One region of the Streptomyces sp. NPDC016562 genome, then DNA from elsewhere that is predicted to be linked to it. Evidence: riboswitches for the same ligand, from Rfam matches in the RefSeq annotation. Region 1 holds a riboswitch; each other region holds the start of a gene.
The links. A riboswitch is a leader RNA that binds a small molecule or an ion and turns the genes downstream of it on or off. The one in region 1 is predicted to bind cyclic di-AMP.

Region 1 (2,256 bases):
GGTCTTCGGTGAAAGGTGCGGGACGACGGATCAGAGATCGACGCCGTGCGAACGCATGTAGGCGATCGGGTCGATGTCCGAGCCGTACTGCGAGCCGGTGCGGGCCTCGAAGTGCAGGTGCGGGCCGCTGGAGTTGCCGGTGGAGCCCGACAGGCCGATCACCTGGCCGGCGGTGACCTGCTGGCCGACGGAGACGCTCAGCGAGTTCATGTGCCCGTACTGCGTGTAGGTGCCGTCGTTGTGCTTGATCACGACGTTGTTGCCGTACGCGCCGCCCCAGCCCGCCTCGACCACGACACCGACGCCCACCGCGTGGACCGAGGTGCCGGAGGAGGCGTGCAGGTCGATGCCGGTGTGGCTGCCGGAGGACCACATGCCGCCGCCCGCGTGGTACTGCGTGCTCACGTACGAGCCCTCGATCGGGGCGACGAAGGTGTTGAGGCGCTTGCGCTCCTCCTCGCGGGCCGCGCGCTCGGCGGCCTCGCGCTCGGCCTTCGCCTTGGCCTCGGCGAGGCGCTTGGCCTCGGCGGCCCGCTGCTTGGCGTCGGCCTCGGCCTGCGCCTTGGCGGCGGCGTGGTCGGCGGCGCGCTGCTGGGACGCGGCCTGGTCCGCGATGTCACCCGCGAGGTCCTCGGCGACGACGACGGCGCCCAGCCCGTTCTCCGGGGCGGAGCTGCTGTGGTTGTCCGCGGCGAAGGCCGGGGCGGCGAGGGAGCCGACGACGCCCGTGGTGGCGATCGCGGCGATGCCGGCGTAACCGGCGGTCTTACGGCTCAGGCGGCTGGATCCGCGGTGCTTGCCGGAACCAGCGGGACGACTGCCAAACGCCATGGAGGGTTGGATCCTTTCCTTCCTTCTCGCCTACCGGGTTAGCTGACGGGTTCGGAGCAGGAAGGTCTCCTACGGGCCTCCTCTGGCGAGGCGGCCCGATTCACCCCAGGGACACATGTGGGTCCCCGGCTCCCCAGGCTCGCGCCTGACGGGGACTCGGCGATCGCTGTCCGGTGCCGCGGGTGCGGCGGGCACAACTGACGGACAGCACGGACGACGCTAGGCGGATCATCAGTCAATCGCCAAACAGACGCGGCTTTTTGTTGCGTACGCCACACCACATAAAAGCAACCTCACCACCAAACGGACAAAAGGGCTCTGGCGGGATAAGTCCCGCCAGAGCCCCTCGCACCTGAGACACCGATCGCCCGATGAGGCGTCAGCCGACGGTCAGGTGGCCGTCGTCAGGTCGTCAGCCGCCGTCGTCAGGTCGTCAGTCGGTGACGACGGTGACCTCGCCGATCCCGAGTGCCCGTACCGGCTCCTCGATCTGCGCCGCGTCGCCCACCAGGATGGTGACCAGCCGGTCCGCCGGGAAGGCCTTCACGACCGCCGAAGTCGCCTCCACCGTGCCGGTTTCGGCCAGCTGTGCGTACAACTGGGCCTGGTAGTCGTCCGGCAGCTCCTGCTCCACCTGGTCGGCGAGCGTGCCGGCCACCGAGGCGGCCGTCTCGAACTTCAGCGGGGCCACGCCCACCAAGTTCTGCACGGCGACGTCCCGTTCGGCGTCGGTCAGACCGCCCTCCGCGAGGGTGCGCAGCACCGTCCAGAGGTCCTCCAGCGCCGGTCCGGTGTTCGGGGTGTCCACCGAGCCGCTGATGGCGAGCATCGAGGCGCCCTTGCCGTCGGCCGTGGAGCGCAGCACCTGGGCGAAGGCGCGCACGCCGTAGGTGTACCCCTTCTCCTCGCGCAGCACCGCGTCCAGGCGGGAGGTGAGGGTGCCGCCCAGGCAGTACGTACCGAGCACCTGCGCCGCCCAGACGCGGTCGTGCCGGTCCGGGCCGATGCGGCCGATCAGCAGCTGGGTCTGGACCGAGCCGGGCCGGTCCACGATGACCACCCTGCCGGTGTCGTCGGCGGTCACGGACGGCGCCGGGAGCGGTTCGGCGGTGCCGCCCGTCCAGCTGCCGAGGGTGTCCGCCAGGACGGCGTCGAGGTCGATGCCGGTCAGGTCGCCGACGACCACGGCCGTGGCGGTGGCGGGGCGTACGTGGGCCTCGTAGAAGGCGCGCACGGCCGCGGAGTCGATGCGGGCGACCGTCTCCTCGGTGCCCTGCCGCGGGCGGGACATCCGCAGGGACGCCGGGAAGAGCTCCTTGGAGAGCTGCTTGGCGGCGCGCCGCTGGGGGTTGGCCAGCTCGTGCGGGATCTCGTCGAGCCGGTTGCGCACCAGCCGGTCGATCTCGGCGTCGGCGAAGGCGGGGG
Region 2 (2,256 bases), on a different contig from region 1:
GGGTTGCCTCGGGAGTCCAGGATTTCCCGGGCTACGACGACGTCGATGGACGGCACGAGCATCTCCTTCTGGGATGTGACGCTGGGTGTGCGGTGGCGTCAGGCCGTGGGATGGCCTGGCCGCCTAGAGCCTAACCGGATCCGGGGACTCGACCTGCCGACCGCCCGGGTCCTGGGACGAAAAAGGGACCGAATACCCCTCTTCCGGGACATACGGACCGGGTTCGGGGGCGCGGGGCGCGGCGGCGCACACGCCACCGCCCGGCGCGTGGGGACAAACGCGCCGGGCGGTGGGACGTCGTGCGTGCCGTTCGGGCCTGCGGATCGGGCCCCGGTCGGCTACGGGCGCCTGCGGGCTACGGCCGCAGTGTTCAGCTGAGCTTCAGCTTCTGGCCCGGGTAGATCAGGTCGGCGTCCGAGACGATGTCCTTGTTCAGCTCGAACAGCTTCTCCCAGCCGCCCTGGACGCCGTTGGCGTCGGCGATGGTGCCCAGGGTGTCACCGGACTTGACCTCGTACGAGCCGTTGCCCGTCTTCGGCGCGGCCGGAGCCTCGGCGCGCTCGGAGCGGGTGGTGGGGGCCTCGGCGCGCTTGGTGGTGTCCTTCTTCGGCGCGGCCTTCTGCTCGGTCTTCTTCGAGTCGGCCTTCGGCTTGACGGTCTTCGGGGTCTCGGTGGACCCGCCGCCGGTGTAGGAGGAGTTCGACAGGCCCACGCCGCAGTGCGGCCAGGCGCCCTTGCCCTGACCCTTGAGGACCTTCTCGGCGATGGCTATCTGCTGGGACTTCGAGGCCTGGTTGGCCTGCGCGGCGTACGCCTTGCCGCCGTACGCGGCCCACGTCGAGGACGAGAACTGCAGGCCGCCGTAGTAGCCGTTGCCCGTGTTGATGGCCCAGTTGCCACCGGACTCGCACTGCGCGACCTTGTCCCACTCGGAGGCGGTCGCGGCGGAGGCGGTGCCCGCGGCCATCAGCGGGGCGGCCACGGCCACACCGGCGACACCGGCGAGCGTGACGATGCGGACGGCCTTGGAGCCGCGACGGTGCTTGCCCTTGCCGGAAAGCAGCATGAGGTTTCTCCTCACCGACGCCTACGAGGTGAGCTGTCGGGTTCGAGCTGATGAGTGCCCGGCGCTGCGGACCAGCCGCACCGCTTAACCCCAAGCCGGTGGCGTGACCGTCTCTCAACGGCCGCTCCCGGCGCCTACCTTGGTTCCCCCGCTCCTGCCTTCGGCGCTTGCGCGACGACTGTTCCCCCCGTCCGCCGGCAGGATTCGGCGATGCGGTCGAAGGAGCTCGCGGTGGCGAGCGATTCAGAAGGTAGACAGGTCTCCCCCCGATGTTCAACGAGGGACATCGGGGGGAGACGACCCCTACTTGCGCTCCCCGTGGGGGTGTTTGCGCAGGTGAGGACGGGGTTTGCCGCAGCCGCGGGGCGGGACACGCCAGTTGACCGGAAGAGACGCATGTCTCACTTGCCGATAACCGACATTCCCGCCTTTTCGGGCCGCTCAAGTGCCCTTATTGCACGGTTAGATCCAGATTCTGACCAGGCTTGATCAGATCGGCGTCGCCGCCGATGACCTGCTCATTGGCCTGGTAGAGCTGGTTCCAGCCGCCCTTCACGCCCTTGGCATCCGCGATGGCGGCCAGGCTGTCGCCCGCCCGCACCGTGTACGTGGGCTCCGACGGCGCGTCAGAGGGCGCGGCCGTCTCGGGGGCGGGCTCGCCGCGGTGCTTGCCGCTGCCCTCGGCCGGGAGGGTATCCCCGGCCGCCGGGACCGTCGGGTCCGCGGAAGGCTGACCGGGGGTCGCGGGCGCGCTCGGGTCCGCCGGGACGGCCGGCGTCGTCGGCGCCACCGGAGTCGTGGGCGCGGCCGCGTCGCCGGGGGTCGCCGGGGGCGCGGTCGGGTCGGCCGGGACGACCGGCGCCGAGGGGGCGTCCGGCACGGGCATGACGGGCAGTCCGACGGACGGCGCGTCGGGGATGAGGTACGAGGGGGAGCCGGACGGGCTCGGGACCACCGGCCCGGTCGCCGTCGGCGCCCCGAAGTCGATGGCCGGCCGCTCACCCGCGCGGGAGGGCACGGTGTCGTCCGGGCGGGACGGGGAGGGCGCGATCGTCCCGGAGGTGCCGGGCAGACCGGGGTCCACCGCCGCGGCGGGGCCCTGCCGGTCCAGTCCGGCGGAGGTGGCGCACAGCGGCCACGCCTGCGGCCCCTGCGAGGCGAGCACCCGCTCGGCCACGGCGATCTGCTGG
Region 3 (2,256 bases), 720 kb from region 1:
GAGGTGATGGACGAGGCGCACGGCGGGTCCGGGCTGATGTGGGACTTCGGCAGGACGCTCGTGAAGCAGGCGGTCGCCAACCGCTGACCGCCTGCTTGAGCGCAGATCATCAGATCAGTCGAGCAGCTGCTCGCGGAGGCGGTCCAGGGTCTCGGGCGTGAGCCCGAGGCCCTGCGACAGGTAGCGGTCCACACCGCCCCAGGCCTCGTCGATGGTCTCGAAGGCCGCGAGCAGGTACTCGGCGCGGGCGTCGAAGAGCGGGGCCAGCAGCTCCATCACCTCGGGGGAGCGGGACCCGGAGGACCCGTCGCCGCGCCGGACCCGGTAGCGGCGGTGCGGGGCGTTCGACTCCAGGTAGTCCGCGACGATCGCCTCGCGCTCGACGCGCAGTGCGAGCAGGGTGACGGCGATCGACAGGCCCGCCCGGTCCTTGCCGGCGGCGCAGTGCATGAGGGCCGGGACGCTGTCCTCGGCGAGGGCGTGCAGGACGCGGCTGTGCTCGGCGGTCCGGTGCTTGATCATCACGCGGTACGACTGGGTCATCCGCGCCGCGGCCTGCCCGTCGCCGAGGACCGCGCGGAGCTGGTCGAGGTCGCCGTCGCGGACCATCTTCCAGAACTCGCGGCCGTCGGCCGGATCCGAGAGCGGGATGTTGACGTTCCGCACCCCCGGCAGGTCCACGTCCGGGCCCTCCAGCGCGTGGTCGGCGTTGTTGCGGAAGTCGAAGACGGTGTGGAGTCCGAGCGAGCCGAGGAATTCTGTATCGGTTTCCGTGGCATGGGCGAGATGTCCACTTCGGAACAGTCGCCCCGCCTTGACCCTTCGCCCGTCGGAGGTCGGCAATCCGCCCACATCGCGGAAATTGCGCACTCCGGACAACTCCGGCTCCTGTATCTGCTGGGTCAAGGGAACTCCTCCGCTTCGTCGCGCCGACTGGATGCTCGCCGGCTGGGGTGCTCTGTCCGAATTACACTACTTGGCGATAACTTGCCATCAGCGGAGGCGAGATCGGCCGCGTCCCCGTGAGCCAGATCATACGGTGACCGTGAGTGCCTGATCGCTAAAGCCGAATGACCGCGTCGGAGCGGTTGTTGGCGGGGCGGAATGGACGGAGGGTGACCGGAATTCCGGCGGTCCCTCATCCCTGTTATTCCGTCAGGGAATTCATGGCTTGTTCCGCGTGGCCCTTTGGGATTACGTTCGCGACCGATCCGGGTGGATCGCCGAATCCTGCCGCCGCCCGGAAACCGCACCCGACTATTCACGCGCGGCAGGAGCGGGGGAACCAGGTAAGCCGCTGTCCCGGATCTTCGGACCCGGGACGGCTTGGGGTGAAGCCGTACATGGTCCGTTCATGTGCGGCCGGACATCTCCAGTCCGAACCCGACAGCTCACCTCGCAGGCACCGGAGAGGAAATGCGCCATGCCTGCAAAGGGTAAGCACCGCCGTCCCAAGTCCCTCTCGATATCGCGCGGTTTCGCCGTCGCCGGCACCGGTGGCGCGGCTCTCGCGCTGCCGCTGATGGGCGCCGCCGGTGCTCAGGCCGCCGGCGCTCCGGCCGCCGCCACGACGACCGCCGTCACCGCCGTGACCGCAGGGGCGCCCGTCGCGGCACCGCAGGTTCCGGTCTCGCCGCAGGCCGCGGCCGCCGCGCCGGGCGTGTACACGGTCGTCCCGGGCGACTGCCTCTCCGTGATCGCCGCCGAGCGCCACCTGCCGGGCGGCTGGGAGCAGCTCTACGCCGACAACCGTGAGGCGGTCGGCAGCGACCCGTCGCTGATCCACCCGGGCCTGAAGCTTCACCTCGGCGGTGCGGGCGACGCGGCCGCGGCCGCCCCCGCCCCGAAGGCCCCCGCGAAGCCCGCGTCGAAGCCGGCCACCAAGCCGGTGTCGAAGCCCGCTCCCGAGCGGGCCGCCAAGCCCGCCCCGGCGCAGCAGGAGACCGCCCCCGAGGCGCCGGCCGCGCAGCCGCAGTCCGCCTCCTCCTTCGTGGCGCCGGTGAGCGGCGGGATCTCCACCCAGTACAAGGTCGCGGGCAGCATGTGGTCCTCCGGCTACCACACCGGCGTGGACTTCATCGCGAGCTCCGGCACCACCGTCAAGGCGGTCGGCGCGGGCACCGTGGTCTCCGCGGGCTGGGCCGGCGCGTACGGCAACGAGGTCATCATCCGCCACGCCGACGGCAACTACTCCCAGTACGGCCACCTTTCCCAGCTCTCCGTCACGGCCGGCCAGAGCGTCACGGCGGGCCAGAG

Region 2: linked by a shared signal. The riboswitch ahead of ACF059_RS23985 (transglycosylase family protein) and the one ahead of ACF059_RS08555 (M23 family metallopeptidase) in region 1 are both predicted to bind cyclic di-AMP.
Region 3: linked by a shared signal. The riboswitch ahead of ACF059_RS11580 (peptidoglycan DD-metalloendopeptidase family protein) and the one ahead of ACF059_RS08555 (M23 family metallopeptidase) in region 1 are both predicted to bind cyclic di-AMP.

What each region holds. Positions count from the first base shown of each region.
Region 1 is NZ_JBIBRZ010000002.1:119,645-121,900, reverse strand. It holds gene ACF059_RS08555 (M23 family metallopeptidase) at 31-831, opposite strand; cyclic di-AMP (ydaO/yuaA leader) riboswitch at 844-1,003, opposite strand; gene ACF059_RS08550 (M16 family metallopeptidase) at 1,265-2,256, opposite strand, start outside.
Region 2 is NZ_JBIBRZ010000006.1:79,112-81,367, forward strand. It holds gene eno (phosphopyruvate hydratase) at 1-62, opposite strand, end outside; gene ACF059_RS23985 (transglycosylase family protein) at 371-1,066, opposite strand; cyclic di-AMP (ydaO/yuaA leader) riboswitch at 1,070-1,242, opposite strand; gene ACF059_RS23990 (transglycosylase family protein) at 1,518-2,256, opposite strand, start outside.
Region 3 is NZ_JBIBRZ010000002.1:837,153-839,408, forward strand. It holds gene ACF059_RS11570 (aspartate aminotransferase family protein) at 1-87, shown strand, start outside; gene ACF059_RS11575 (tyrosine-protein phosphatase) at 115-906, opposite strand; cyclic di-AMP (ydaO/yuaA leader) riboswitch at 1,212-1,418, shown strand; gene ACF059_RS11580 (peptidoglycan DD-metalloendopeptidase family protein) at 1,424-2,256, shown strand, end outside.